One region of the Metabacillus sp. KJ11-3 genome, then DNA from elsewhere that is predicted to be linked to it. Evidence: predicted binding sites of a transcription regulator. Region 1 holds the regulator's gene; the other holds the start of a gene.
The links. The regulator Rex, encoded in region 1, represses fermentation and respiration genes when NADH is low (regulators of the CRP and FNR family bind a similar motif). The targets are predictions, from matches to a motif close to TTGTGAAATATTTCACAA.
Positions count from the first base shown of each region.

Region 2: qoxA (cytochrome aa3 quinol oxidase subunit II) is a predicted target of Rex. The motif match lies at 4,956-4,973, and genes of this name have one in related genera.

Region 1 covers NZ_CM147865.1:4,300,987-4,309,039, reverse strand. Annotated here, with positions in the region: gene rimI (ribosomal protein S18-alanine N-acetyltransferase) at 1-237, shown strand, start outside; gene tsaD (tRNA (adenosine(37)-N6)-threonylcarbamoyltransferase complex transferase subunit TsaD) at 234-1,256, shown strand; gene AC0L8O_RS21330 (ABC-F family ATP-binding cassette domain-containing protein) at 1,663-3,597, opposite strand; gene moaC (cyclic pyranopterin monophosphate synthase MoaC) at 3,905-4,393, shown strand; gene AC0L8O_RS21320 (redox-sensing transcriptional repressor Rex) at 4,580-5,224, shown strand; gene AC0L8O_RS21315 (twin-arginine translocase TatA/TatE family subunit) at 5,249-5,446, shown strand; gene tatC (twin-arginine translocase subunit TatC) at 5,465-6,211, shown strand; gene AC0L8O_RS21305 (YdiK family protein) at 6,226-6,429, opposite strand; gene AC0L8O_RS21300 (lysostaphin resistance A-like protein) at 6,426-7,151, opposite strand; gene groES (co-chaperone GroES) at 7,469-7,756, shown strand; gene groL (chaperonin GroEL) at 7,805-8,053, shown strand, end outside.
Region 2 covers NZ_CM147865.1:4,698,550-4,706,602, forward strand. Annotated here, with positions in the region: gene AC0L8O_RS23375 (DNA topoisomerase III) at 1-2,010, shown strand, start outside; gene AC0L8O_RS23380 (SRPBCC family protein) at 2,073-2,513, shown strand; gene AC0L8O_RS23385 (nuclease-related domain-containing protein) at 3,759-4,739, shown strand; gene qoxA (cytochrome aa3 quinol oxidase subunit II) at 5,066-6,010, shown strand; gene qoxB (cytochrome aa3 quinol oxidase subunit I) at 6,124-8,053, shown strand, end outside.

The DNA of each region.
Region 1 (8,053 bases):
AATATTGCGGTCCATCCTAATTTTAGAGGAAAAAGAATAGGTGAAGCTCTGTTGAGATTTGCCATGCAATTAAGTAGGGAAATGAAGGCACAAAGATTGTCATTAGAGGTAAGAGTATCTAATCATATTGCTCAATCTTTATATAAAAAAGTAGGGTTTGAACCTGGTGGTATAAGAAAAAATTATTATACAGATAACCAGGAAGATGCTTTAGTAATGTGGGTGAATTTAATATGAGTCAAACTGATCAATATATATTAGGAATTGAAACAAGCTGTGATGAAACCGCAGCAGCCATTGTGAAAAATGGAAGAGAGATAGTAGCGAATGTTGTAGCATCTCAAATTGAGAGCCATAAGCGATTTGGTGGTGTTGTCCCGGAAATCGCATCTAGACATCATGTTGAGCAACTAACCATTGTCTTTGAAGAAGCTATGAAACAAGCCGAGCTTTCGTTTGATGATATTTCAGCTATTGCTGTGACAGAAGGACCCGGTTTAGTAGGAGCTTTATTAACAGGTATAAATGCAGCAAAAGCTTTAGCTTTCTCACATTCTATTCCATTAGTAGGTGTTCATCATATTGCTGGCCATATTTATGCAAATCGTTTGATTAAAGAATTAGAATTTCCTTTACTTGCCTTAGTTGTATCTGGAGGACATACTGAATTAGTTTATATGAAAGAACATGGACACTTTAATGTGATAGGTGAAACCTTGGATGATGCTGCAGGTGAGGCATATGACAAGGTAGCTAGAACAATTGGTCTTCCATATCCGGGAGGTCCTCATATTGACCGTTTAGCCCATGAGGGACAGGCAACTATTGATTTACCGAGAGCATGGCTTAGTGAAGGCTCGTTTGACTTTAGTTTCAGTGGACTGAAGTCTGCTGTAATTAATACATTACACAATGCTAAGCAAAAAGGCATTGAACTTGATCCAAAGGACGTTGCTGCTAGTTTTCAGGCAAGTGTTGTGGATGTATTAGTAACCAAAACAGGACAAGCTGTGGATAAGTATAAAGTGAAACAACTATTATTAGCAGGTGGAGTTGCTGCAAATAAAGGTTTGCGAACAGCATTGGAAAAGAAATTTTCTCAAAGAGATGAGATAGAGTTAATTATTCCTCCTTTATCCTTATGTACTGATAATGCAGCAATGATTGCGGCGGCAGGCAGTATTTTATTTGATAAGGGAATGAGAAGTGATTTAGCGCTTAATGCTAATCCTGGCTTAGAGCTTAACTCATATTAATTTGTACAAAATTGGGCAGGCCTAATTCAGGTTCTGTCCTTTTTTCGGTATTTTTCGACAAAATCTTGAATCTCCCTAGCAAATAAGTCAATGTTCACCGAAATTAGGTTAAAAACAGAGTTATCCACAGGATGTTCACTCATTTTTGTAGAAATGTGTAAAAGAACTAAAAAAGCTGTCAAATCAACGAAAAATCCTATGTGAATAACTTGGTTAAAAAAACGAAAATATGTGGATAATGTGTATAAGTCTGTTGATATGTTGAAAATAGAGGATTTATTATGTGGATAAATAAGTGGATTGTGTATAACATGATTTCAATCTATTTTGAATGTTAAGAAGTTTGTCGAAACAATTTCTTTATCAAATGCTGGAACAAAAAAACAGCGAAAATGATCCGCTGTTTTTAATGTAACTGTTCCCACTCAGTCATAAGTTGTTCTAGTTCGGAATTCAGTTGTTCATTTTCAATATTAATTTTTTGAACTTGCTCATGATCCTGATAAATAGAAGGATCGCAAAGTAGCGCTTCGTTTTTTTCTATTGTTTCTTCAATTTCACTAATGCTTTGCTCTATTTCTTCAATTCTTCGTTGCTTTTGACGTTCGAGTTTTTTTAGTTCTTTTTCCTGCTGGTAGTTTAGCTTTCCTTCTGATGCAGATGAACTGAATTTTTGAGAAACGTTCTTTGTCTCTTCTTCCGCAAGTCGCTCTAGCTCTAATATTTCTTCTTTCTTTGTTAAAAAGTAATCATAGTCACCTAGGTACTCAGATAGGTTATGACTTGATAATTCAAAGACCTTTGTGGCTATGCGGTTTATAAAATAACGGTCGTGTGAAACAAAAAGTATGGTTCCTGGAAAGTCGATTAAAGCATTTTCCAATATTTCTTTACTATCTAAATCTAAATGGTTTGTTGGTTCATCAAGAATGAGGAAATTAGCTTTTTGCAGCATAAGCTTAGAAAGTGCCAGCCTTGCCTTTTCTCCACCACTTAGTGTTGAAACAGGTTTTAACACATCATCACCTGAAAACAGAAAGTTACCTAGTACGGTTCGAATTTCTTTTTCTGTTTGTTGTGGATATTCATCCCATAGCTCGTCCAACACACGTTTATTTGACGTTAAATCAGCTTGCTGTTGATCATAATATCCAATTTGCACATGTGACCCTAATGAAAAGCTACCAGTTAATGCATCAAGCTTTTGGACAATGGACTTTAACAAGGTTGATTTTCCAATACCATTTGGACCAACAAGAGCGATTGAGTCACCTCTGGATATAGAAAAAGAGATATTTGAGATAATAGGGTGATGTTTATCGTAAGAAACAGAAATATCTGTTGCTTTTAACACATCATTTCCACTTTGTCTTTCAATATCAAATTGAAAGCTTGCTGATTTTTCATCTCCAAGGGGTTTATTCATTAACTCCATTTTTTCCAGCTTTTTTCTGCGGCTTTGTGCAAGCTTTGTTGTGGATGCTCTTGCTATATTGCGCTGAATAAAATCTTTAAGTTTTGCCACTTCATTTTGCTGTCTTTCAAAGCTTTTCACTTCTTTTTCATAGTTTTCAGCTTTTTGTTTTAAATAGTTGCTATAATTCCCAATGAACCTTGTGCTTGTATTTCTGCTAATTTCATAAACTTGATTAACAATTTTGTCGAGGAAATATCGGTCATGTGAAACAATTAAGATAGCACCCGGGTAATTTTGTAAATATTGTTCCAGCCAAGTTAAGGTTTCGATATCAAGGTGGTTTGTTGGCTCATCCAAAATCAATAGATCCGGTTTTGTTAACAATAATTTACCTAAGGCTAACCGTGTTTTTTGGCCGCCACTTAAAGAAGAGATTTTCGTTTCCGGATCAAAGCTGCTAAAACCTAAACCATGTAGGACGGAACGAATATCTGCTTCATACTGGTAACCGCCTTCCTCTTTAAATTTCACTTGAAGTTTGTCATACTCTTTTAATAGTTGTTCAAACTTTTGAGTTTCACTGTTAGGATCTACAGTTGCCATTCGTTGTTCAAATTTACGCATATCTTCTTCCATTGATTTTAGATGCTTAAAAACTAAATTCATCTCATTCCAAATAGATAATTGTGATTCTAAACCAGTATCCTGCGCCAAGTAACCAATTGAAACATCTTTCGGTTTAATAATTTCACCAGAGTCATAAGACATTGCACCGGAAATTATTTTTAAAAGAGTTGATTTACCCGCACCATTGCGGCCGACAAGAGCAATTTTATCTCTAGTTTGTACTTCTAGCTTAATATTCGATAAAATAGGATCAGCACCAAAGTATTTACTAAGTTGATTTATTTGTAACAATATCATTGTTTTTCACCTCTACTAATGTCTTTAGTGTAGCCTAATAATACCCTTATAGGCAACAGAGACTGATTTCATATTGAAAGAACCTAAAGGGAAACTCTTCTTAAGGGTGATGAAGACAAAAGTCGAAGAGATAGAGTAGGAAAGATCTCTCATGAGGGTGATGAAAGACAATTGTCAGTAGGTCACCCAAGTAAAGTTACTTTTAACGAAGGAAAACGAACAAAAAACAAATCTATTAATTGTCACAATAACAAAACAGACAGATGCAAAAAAATAGTGTATAGTCTAGGTATAAGGGGATCTGTATATGTCAGAGTTTACTCATTTTAATGATCAGGGCAGAGCAAAGATGGTTGATATTTCTGCCAAAGAAGAAACAGTTAGAACAGCTCTTGCTAAAACCAGCATAACTGTCACCGAAGAAGTATACAAGAAAATCACAAATCATGAGATAGGCAAGGGTGATGTTTTATCGGTTGCCCAGGTAGCCGGAATTATGGCTGCTAAACAAACATCAAATGTTATTCCAATGTGTCACCCAATTTCAATTAAAGGTGTTAACGTTGAATTTGAATGGATCGTTAACGATCCTGATTATACTTTATGTATTTCTGTTACTGTCAAAACAAAAGGAAGTACAGGTGTTGAAATGGAAGCGTTAACCGCTGCAAGCATTACAGCACTTACTGTTTATGATATGTGTAAAGCAGTTGATAAAGGTATGATCATAGGAGAAACCTATTTAGTTGAAAAAACAGGTGGTAAAAGTGGTGATTTTTTAAGAAAAGAAAAATGAGAAAATATATATGTCATTTTAAAAATTATGATTATACTAAGTTTGAGTGTCTAGCTCCAGCGCCTAGCCCCTCGAGGTCATAAGCCACAAATGAATGGAAGACATAGAGCGTCTTCTATTCATTTGCGGCTTATGCTTGTCGGGCCTGATCAAGGCGCTTGCGCTTTTCTTAAGTGAGGGATCAGATTGAATATAGACCAAACGAAAATACCGCAGGCAACAGCAAAGAGGTTGCCGTTATATTACCGTTTTTTAAAAAATTTACACTCATCAGGGAAGCAGCGTGTGTCTTCAGCTGAGTTAAGTGATGCTGTAAAGGTAGATTCTGCAACGATTCGGAGAGATTTCTCATATTTTGGAGCATTAGGAAAAAAAGGGTATGGTTATAATGTGAATTATCTGTTATCCTTTTTTAGAAAAACACTAGATCAGGATGAAACAACAAAGGTATGTTTAATAGGAGTAGGTAACTTAGGTACCGCCTTTTTACATTATAATTTTACTAAGAATAATAATACGGTGATATCTTTAGCTTTTGATGTAGCACAAGAAAAGGTTGGGACAGAAATTGGCGGAGTACCTGTTTTTCATTTAGATGATCTTGAAACACAGCTTCCAGATGATGTAACAGTGGCTATCTTAACTGTGCCGGCTGCAGTAGCGCAATCCATTACCGACCGTTTAATTACAAAAGGCATTAAAGGAATTTTAAATTTTACACCTGCTCGAATTAATGTTCCAGATGAAATAAGAATTCACCATATTGATTTAGCGGTTGAACTTCAGTCACTTGTCTACTTTTTGAAACATTATCCAAATGATGAAAAATAACAGCACACAAAGGAGATGGATTTAATGCCAAATGTAGGAATCGGAAGCCTCTTATTGATTGTTTTTGTTGCACTCCTTATTTTTGGACCAAAGAAATTGCCACAGCTGGGAAAAGCAGCTGGTAATACATTACGAGAGTTTAAAAATGCCACAAAAGGTTTAGCTGATGATGATGACGATGATCAAGATGCTAAGCAAAAGAATAAAGAAGAGGTAAAGTAAGATAGGATGGAACCCGATATGAAACACGATGAAATGTCGGTCATTGAACATATAACAGAACTGAGAAAACGACTCGTCATTGTTGTCGTTTTCTTTTTCTTAGCTGTTATTGCCGGTTTTTTACTTTCAGGACCGATCATTAAATATTTACAGCATACAGACGAAGCAAAATCATTAACATTAAATGCATTTAATCTGACAGATCCATTGATGGTCTACATGAAGTTTGCATTTATTATTGCATTTGTTATTACATCGCCAATCATTTTGTACCAGCTTTGGTCTTTTGTTAGTCCAGGTCTATATGAGAAGGAGAGAAAAGTAACCTTAAGCTACATACCGATCTCAGTTTTCCTTTTCCTATTGGGTTTGGCATTCTCATACTTTATTCTCTTTCCATTTGTCATTGATTTTATGGAAAGAATATCGAATGATCTGGATGTAAACCAGGTAATTGGAATTAATGAATATTTCTCTTTCTTAATTCAATTAACTCTTCCATTTGGATTACTCTTTCAATTACCGGTTGTTATTATGTTCTTAACAAGATTAGGAATCGTCACACCGATGTTTTTATCAAGTGTACGGAAATATGCTTATTTTGTGTTATTAGTTATCGCAGCACTTATTACACCACCTGAATTAGCTTCACACTTGATGGTTTCAATTCCTTTATTTATTTTATATGAAATTAGTATTTGGGTTTCAAGAATCACATATAGAAAATCACAAAAATTGAGATTTGAAGAGGAAAATAAAAAATGAGACTTTCAGTAGTCTCATTTTTTTATGTTCATTTTTTTGATTTTTCTAGATAAACGAAACATCCGAATGGAAACACCAATATCGAATGTAGCAATAAGCATCAATAAGATTGTCGGAAAAGTAAAAATGCCTTCTTTTGCACTGTTAATCGCTAAATAGATAAACAGCAACCCCATAATCAAATAAAAAACAGCCATAGAAATAGGGTTTGTTCTCATGTTAAAAAGCCTCCAATAATGACTTGCATTTGTTCCATCTGCTTCATCATTCTTTCAATATCCTCTTGAAACGCAATTTGAAAAACCACGACCATTGTATTCATTGAAACATGTGCAAAGATGGGAACGAGAATACGCTTGGTCTTCACATAAAGAAAAGCAAAGGTAAAGCCCATCGAACCATACAACAACACATGCTGTGGTTCACCGTGCAATAGAGAGAAGATAAGAGAACTGATTAATGCTGCAATGAAAAAGTTTGTTCTTGTATATAGTACGCCAAAAAGGATTTTTCGGAATATGATTTCTTCAAGAATCGGGCCTATAATAGATGTAACAACCATAACTAAAGGGAAAAGCTCAATTATACTTACAATTCTTTGGGTATTTTCAGAACCCGGGTCCACTCCAAAAATATTAACTTCGATATTAGCAGCTACACCTTGTACCAAAATAGCTAAGAAAAACCCAATAATTGCCCATCCAATGGAAGCACCTACAGAAGCTGGTTCTCCACGAAAACGGTTTTCCTCATGACGTTCGTTTCTTAGGAAAAAGAGAATAATTAAGAACGTAAGTGTAAAGCTAAAGATTGTCCAATAGGCAAATCTCTCTACATTTGTCTCCCCGATGTTCAATAAGTCAAATAGCTTGATTCCCAGATAGCCTGATAACTGAAGAATCATATAGGCAATCATAATAAACCAATAATGCTTTTTCATGTAAACCTCCTAAGTAAAGCACAAACGTTTCTGTTTAGTTAGTCAGGTATATTGTAACATACCCTAATGTCATCCTATGTATGATACCCCATAAGAATGAGACAAATTAGTGAAGAGGTCACTTTTTGGCAGCGCACTCATCCCAAATTTATAATTAGTAGATAAGTTGAAAACTTCTAATAAAAATTTTAACTTCATACTTGAAATTAAAAGAAAATTTATATATTATATTAATTGTGTTAGCACTCGAAGGTTGTGAGTGCTAATAAAAAGGAAAAATAATCATTTATTCAAAGAATTTGAGGAGGTTGTTTCACTTGTTAAAGCCATTAGGTGATCGCGTTATTATCGAGTTAGTTGAATCAGAAGAAAAAACTGCTAGTGGTATCGTCCTTCCGGATAGTGCGAAAGAGAAGCCACAAGAAGGTAAAGTAGTTGCTGTTGGTACAGGTCGTGTACTAGATAGTGGAGAGAAAGTAGCTCTTGAAGTAGCAGAAGGCGATCGTATTATCTTCTCAAAATATGCTGGTACTGAAGTGAAGTATGAAGGTACTGAATACTTAATTTTACGTGAAAACGACATTTTAGCTGTTATCGGACAATAAACAGCACACATAATAGATTAGTTAAAAATTTGAGGAGGTTATGTAAACATGGCAAAAGATATTAAATTTAGCGAAGAAGCTCGTCGTTCAATGCTTCGTGGTGTTGACGCTTTAGCAGATGCGGTAAAAGTAACATTAGGACCTAAAGGACGTAACGTTGTATTAGAAAAGAAATTCGGTTCTCCTTTAATCACTAACGATGGTGTAACAATTGCGAAAGAAATCGAATTAGAAGATGCATTTGAAAACATGGGTGCTAAACTTGTTGCTGAAGTTGCGAGCAAAACAAACGATGTT
Region 2 (8,053 bases), 400 kb from region 1:
CAATATAAATCTTGGCGCTTGGAAGATTTGCCGATGCTGCCTTCACCACTTAAACTGGTGGTTATCAAGAAAACAGGCAAGCAATTTCAGGCTGTCAAATCACAGTTATTGCGCAAGGATGTGCGGGACATTGTGATTGCAACAGATGCAGGGCGTGAAGGAGAGCTTGTCGCTCGATGGATACTGGAAAAGGTTCATGTAAATAAGCCGATTAAAAGACTTTGGATTTCATCTGTTACAGATAAAGCCATTAAAGAGGGCTTCCGGAAGCTTAGAAGCGGAAAAGAATATGAAAACCTATATGCATCTGCAGTTGCAAGAGCAGAAGCAGACTGGATTGTTGGGTTAAACGCAACACGTGCACTTACAACAAAATACAATGCACAGCTATCTTCAGGACGTGTTCAGACACCGACACTTGCAATGATCGCTCTACGTGAAGAAGAAATCCGCAACTTTAAACCTAAAAAATACTATGGTATAAAAGCTGTCACAGAGAAGGGGCTATCCTTTACATGGCAGGATAAAAAGTCAAATGATACAAAAACATTTGATATGGATAACATTGATAAAAAGCTGCATCATTTAAATGGAAAAGATGCGAAGATCGTAAGTGTAAAGGTTACACCTAAAAAGACATACTCGCCTGCACTTTACGATTTAACCGAACTGCAACGTGATGCAAATAAACGTTTTGGCTATTCAGCAAAAGAAACACTTTCCATCATGCAAAAACTCTATGAACAGCATAAAGTGTTAACATACCCACGAACAGATTCACGCTATATCACAAGTGATCTCGTACCAACCTTAAAGGATCGTCTTGAAGCATGCCGAATCAAACCATATGCTCCGGCTATTGCTAAAATTTTAAGCAAGCCTATTAAAGCGAATAAATCATTTGCAGATGATACAAAGGTTTCAGATCATCATGCGATCATTCCGACAGAAGAATCTGTACCATTAAGTGCATTAACAGATAAAGAACGCAAAATCTATGACCTTGTTGTAAAACGTTTTGTTGCCGTTCTTTCGCCAGCTTACCAATATGAACAAACGGTTGTTACCGCAAAAATTGGCGATGAATCATTTTTAGCGAAAGGAAAGCGGGTCATCTCATTAGGTTGGAAAGAAGTTTACAGTGACCATGTAGACGAAGATAGTGAAGATGATCAAACTCTCCCTGCTATAACAGAAGGGGATACATTAGCAAGTAGATCAATCTCCAAGACAACAGGAGAAACAAAACCACCTGCCAGGTTTAATGAAGCAACACTGTTATCAGCTATGGAAAATCCGTCAAAATACATGTCTGGAGAAAGTAAGGATTTAATTAAAACAATCGGGGAAACAGGCGGACTTGGAACCGTAGCGACGAGAGCCGATATTATTGAAAAGCTTTATAGCAGTTTTCTTATAGAGAAAAAAGGTAAAGACATTTTTATCACATCAAAAGGAAAACAGCTATTAAACCTGGTTCCGGAAGATTTGAAGTCACCTGTCCTTACAGCAGATTGGGAGCAAAAGCTAACGAAAATCTCTAAGGGTGCTCTGCCAAAACAAGTCTTTTTAAATGAAATGAAGCAATATGCGAAAGAAGTAGTAAATGAAATAAAAAATAGTGAACAAAAATTTAAGCACGACAACCTTACAGGAAGCAAATGTCCAGAATGTGGCAAGCTGATGCTGGAAGTAAACGGGAAAAAAGGGAAAATGCATGTTTGCCAGGACCGTGAATGTGGTTATAGAAAAGGAATTTCCAAGGTCACAAATGCCCGCTGCCCAAACTGTCACAAAAAACTGGAGCTGCGAGGCCAAGGAGAAGGACAAATCTTTGTTTGCAAATGCGGCCATCGCGAAAAAATGTCTACCTTCCAGGAAAGACGAAAAAAGAACCAAAATAGTAAGGTATCAAAACGTGACGTAGCAAACTATATGAAAAAGCAGGATGATAACTTCTCAAATAATGCATTAGCAGATGCATTAGCAAAATTGAATCTTAAAGATTAACCAGCACAAATGTGAAACGATAAAGATAAGGAAGATCCAACGTGCCAATTATTAAAACAGATATGTTTATTTATGCACCACGCGACATCTGCTTTGACGTAGCGCGTGATATCGATATTCATACAGAGTCCACAAGCCAGACAAATGAACGTGCCGTCGGAGGGATCACTAGCGGCCTTATCGGTTTAAACGAAACCGTCACATGGGAAGCCGTCCACTTTGGGGTCAAGCAAAACCTAACCGTTCGAATCACAGAATTTGATTTCCCCAACAGGTTTGTCGACGAAATGGAAAAAGGAGCCTTTAAGCGCTTCTACCACGTCCACGAATTTATTGAAAAAGAAAACGGAACCCTGATGCTCGACACTTTTGACTACACCTCGCCTTTCGGCATCATTGGTAGACTTGCCGACCAACTGTTTTTAGAGCAGTATATGAAAGAATTTTTAATTAAGAGAAATCGGTATATTAAGAAGATTGCTGAAGAGAGAGTGGGCCGCTGAATGCGGCCCTTTTTATTAGGTTAGATACAGCTCGAAAGTGGACTGCAAGAAAATTGGGAAATCTGCAAGAATAATCTCTTACGCTGCAAAAAAGAGCAGTACGCTTGCAAAAATACAGACAAAGCTGCAAAAAAAACGAGGTGAACCTGCAAAATTGAGTAGACCGCGTAGATTGAAAAAGGCAAATTGAGGTCGTTCTAAAACATAGTAGACATGTTAATAGGTTAATCATCATGATACATTCTCATATTTACTGTCTGCAAAAATATCGGGAAAACTGCAAGAATAATCTCTTACGCTGCAAAAAAGAGCAGTAGGCTTGCAAAAATACAGACAAAGCTGCAAAAAAACGAGGTGAACCTGCAAAATTGAGTAGACCGCGTAGATTGAAAAAGGCAAATTGAGGTCGTTCTAAAACATAGTAGACATGTTAATAGGTTAATCATCATGATACATTCTCATATTTACTGTCTGCAAAAATATCGGGAAAACTGCAAGAATAATCTCTTACGCTGCAAAAAAGAGCAGTAGGCTTGCAAAAATACAGACAAAGCTGCAAAAAAACGAGGTGAACCTGCAAAATTGAGTAGACCGCGTAGATTGAAAAAGGCAAATTGAGGTCGTTCTAAAACATAGTAGCCAGCCAATTTACATGATATATTCTCATATTTACTGTCTGCAAAAATATCGGGAAAACTGCAAGAATAATCTCTTACGCTGCAAAAAAGAGCAGTAGGCTTGCAAAAATACAGACAAAGCTGCAAAAAAACGAGGTGAACCTGCAAAATTGAGTAGACCGCGTAGATTGAAAAAGGCAAATTGAGGTCGTTCTAAAACATAGTAGCCAGCCAATTTACATGATATATTCTCATATTTACTGTCTGCAAAAATATCGGGAAAACTGCAAGAATAATCTCTTACGCTGCAAAAAAGAGCAGTAGGCTTGCAAAAATACAGACAAAGCTGCAAAAAAAACGAGGTGAACCCTGCAAAATTAAGTACAGTTGCAGAACTAAAGTGACTAGTCAAAAGCAAGATAGCCCACTATTTAGATCCAATTCAAAAGTTTCCTACTAAAATAATAAATTACTTTTATAAAAGTGGAAAAATCTATAATTAAACTGAACAAAATCAGGCTCCACCCCACGAAGACACAGCTAATATCCAGTTTTAAAAGTTACCAAAAATCTGTGAACCTATTTATAATGGTACAAAGCATGTCACATACAAAGGTGGAATAGTACAATGATTGTTAAAAAACGAAAAGTACCTCTAATAAACCTAAAATTAGAAGCATTATTAAGAAGAATTTCAACTACACATCCAAAGTACCTCCTAATAAAAGAAAATTTAGCAAAAAGAAGTTCAGGTTACCAAGGTGAATTGTCATTAAACTACCCTCTGAGTTTCTTGGATGAAAAAGAGTACTTTATCTTTCATGATTTGAGGTTAAATATATCCGATCATTATTTTCAGATAGATACACTTGTTATTTCTCAAAAATTCATTTTAATAATAGAAGTGAAACATATTACTGGTACACTTTTCTTCGATCAAGAGTTTCACCAACTAATAAGAACTCATAACGGAGAGGAAGCAGTCTTTCCTGATCCAATCACTCAAATTAAGAGGCAAATGCTTCAACTGAAGCAATGGTTATCTAAAAAGCAAATTCCAGCGATTCCTATTGTGCCGCTAGTTGTTGTCAGCCACCCCAATGCCATTATCCAAACGTCTCCAAAACATCAAACCATCAATCAAATTGTTGCAAACCGCTATTATCTAAGCAGTCGAATCAATCAGATAGAAAGAAACTATCCAAAAGCCATGTTATCATCAAAAGATATAAAGAAAATAACTAGATTGCTTTTAAAAGAACATGCACCTTTAGATACTTCAGTGCTTGATCAGTATGAAATAAATTCGACAGAAGTAGGTAAAGGAGTCATTTGTTCAGGGTGTAGCCATCTTCCTATGATAAGAGTTAATGGAGCATGGTATTGTGAACAATGTAAAATAAGTGAAAAAGATGCACATGTTCAAGCGTTGAAAGATTATTATCTTTTATATGGATCACAGATATCCAACAAACACGCAAGAGAATTTTTAATGATCTCTTCACCTTTTCTAGTCTCAAGAATACTAAGATCGATGAAATTGCCATCTTCAGGTATAACAAAAGCTAAAACCTACGAATTAACGTTTAAAGAATTCCAAAATTGTTAATTTCACAAAATCCCAATTTTACCTCTATATCTTCTACCCACCCATGTAAGCAATATCTTTTCCAGAAAAGTGAACGTTTTATGAAGAAAGTATTACAAAATCGTGATCAACCGTTGAACGTTGCATGACAAATCCTAAAAGAAGTAAATTTCAGGTTAGTCCTCTGCTATGATGTGGGTAAAGAACATTGTGACATTCGTATGTGTGAGTTTCACTATGTTCAATTTTTCACAAAAGCAGTTCAAAACAATTTAAACTACATGTTAGTCAAACTAACTAAAGTATAGATCCTGTTGAGTCTATGCGATAAAGAAAGGAGTACTTTTATGAAATTAAAATGGTCTTTGTTTGCAATGATGTTAACAATTGCTGCTGTTTTAACTGGATGTGAACCATTATTGGTTTTGGATCCGAAGGGGCCTCAGGCTGAAAGACTAGCAAGTGACATTCTATTAACTATGGGTATCATGCTATTTATTGTTCTTGCTGTATTTGGACTTTTAATTTACATGCTAGTGAAATATCGTGCTTCTAAGCAACCTGCAGATTATGAGCCACCTCATATTCACGGGAATATATGGGTTGAAACGATTTGCGTTGGTGTACCGATTTTAATCGTTGCTTACCTTTCTTTTGTATCTGTTCAAAGTAACTATATTGTAGAGGCAAAGCCTGAAGGTTACGGAGATAAAGAGCCTTTAGTTGTTTATGCATCATCTTCTAACTGGAAATGGCATTTTAGCTATCCTGAGGAAAATATTGAAACAGTTAACTACTTATATATCCCAACTGATCGTCCGCTTGAATTTAAGTTATATTCACATGGACCGATTACAAGTTTCTGGATTCCACAGCTTGGTGGTCAAAAATATGCGATGAATGATCACGTTACAACACTTCATCTTGCTGCAGATGCACCGGGCGAGTATATGGGACGTAACTCAAACTTTAGTGGTGAAGGATTTGCTGCAAATACATTTAATGTAACAGCTATGTCACAGGAAGATTTTGATGAGTGGGTTGACGAGGTAAAAGAAACAGCTGACCCTCTTACAAAAGAAGAATTTACAGAGTTGTTAGAACCGGGACATCTTGGACAATTAACATACACTGGAACTCATTTAGAATTCTCACCTCCAAATGAACATCATCATGGTGAGGCTGAGGAAGAAGCGGCTTCTGACGCAGAAACTAAAACAGAAGAATCACATGAGGATCATTCAGAACATGAGGACATGACTCAATCAGAGCATGAACACATGAATCATTAGAAAAGTTGGCTTTCCCAAGTCTTAATGTAACTTACTACCTTACGAAGAAAACCGGGTTCGATCACAGTTTTCTTCTTACAAAATAATTCATTCCCGAAAGGAGTCACAAACGTATGGATTTCTTTGATCGTTTTGCCGTGCCTCATCCAAGTTTTGCGATCTATGCATCAATGGTTGCGATTGGATTAACTACAATTGCCATCCTTGCTGGATTAACATACTTTAAAAAATGGGGTTATTTATGGCGTGAATGGTTAACAACAGTTGACCATAAGCGTATCGGTATTATGTATTTAATTTCTGCATTAGTTATGTTATTCCGCGGTGGCGTTGACGCTATTATGTTGCGTGCACAGCTTGCCGTTCCTGATAATACATTATTAGATTCACAGCATTATAATGAGATTTTTACAACTCACGGAGTTGTGATGATTCTCTTTATGGCAATGCCATTTATCATGTTCTTCATGAACTTGGTTGTTCCATTGCAAATTGGAGCTCGTGATGTTGCATTTCCACGTCTTAATGCACTAAGCTTCTGGTTGTTCTTTATGGGAGCTATGTTATTTAACATTTCATTCGTTGTTGGGGGATCACCTGACGCAGGTTGGACTTCGTATTTCCCACTGGCTAGTGAGGAATTCAGTAAATCTGTCGGAACGAATTATTATATGATTGCGATACAGATCGCCGGTATCGGTACCCTGCTGACGGGTATTAACTTTATAACGACGATCATGAAAATGAGAGCACCTGGTATGACTTTAATGAAAATGCCAATGTTCACATGGTCAGCTCTTATTGCAAACTTAATCATCGTTTTCGCTTTCCCTGTTTTAACAGTAGCGTTAGCGATGGGAACAATGGACCGCCTATTTGGTACTCATTTCTTTACACTGGGTAACGGCGGTATGGATATGCTTTGGGCGAACCTTTTCTGGGTTTGGGGACACCCTGAAGTATATATCTTGATTTTACCTGCATTTGGTCTTTACAGTGAGATTATTTCAACATTCTCTGGACGTAACCTATACGGCTACAAGTCAATGGTTTGGTCTATGGTGTTAATTTCACTTCTTTCTTTCTTAGTATGGGCGCATCACTTCTTTACAATGGGTCAAGGTGCGTTTACAAACAGTATTTTCTCTATTACAACAATGGCAATTGCTGTACCGACGGGTGTTAAGATCTTTAACTGGCTGTTCACGCTAAGAAAAGGTAAGATTCGCATGACAACGCCAATGCTTTATTCAATGCTTTTCATCCCGCTTTTCACATTGGGTGGGGTAACAGGGGTTATGCTTGCGATGTCTGCAGCTGACTACCAATACCATAATACAATGTTCTTAGTTGCTCACTTCCACAATGTTATTATCCCTGGTGTAGTTTATGCTATGCTTGCTGGTTTAACATATTACTGGCCAAAAATGTTCGGCTTTATGTTGAATGAAAAAATTGGGAAATGGACAGCATGGTTACTTTCTATCGGATTCGTGCTAGCATTTATCCCAATGTATATTACTGGTTTAGATGGTCAAGTTCGTCGTAGCTTCACATATTCAGAATCAACTGGATTCGGTCCATTAAATATGGTTTCATTTGTCGGAGCTGCAATTATGATGATCGGATTTGCATTAATTGTGTATAACATCTACTACAGCATTCGTTATGCTGAAAGAAACATCGGTTCAGATCCATGGGATGCGCGTACGCTTGAGTGGGCTACACACACTCCTGTTCCAGAATATAACTTCGCGATTGTACCTGAAGTAAAAACGAGTGAAGCATTCTGGGATGCGAAGAAACATGGTCATGAACTATTTAATGGTAAAATTGAAAAAATTCATATGCCTAATAACAGTGGTATGCCTTTCATTATGAGTTGTTTCTTCTTTGCATGGGGCTTCTCGCTGATCTTTAGTCTATGGATTCCAGCAATTATTACAACGATTGGAATATTCGTCTTTATGACTCTTCGTTCGTTTGAAAAAGATCATGGTCGATATATTCCTGCTAAAGAAGTAGAAGAAACTGAATCAGAAT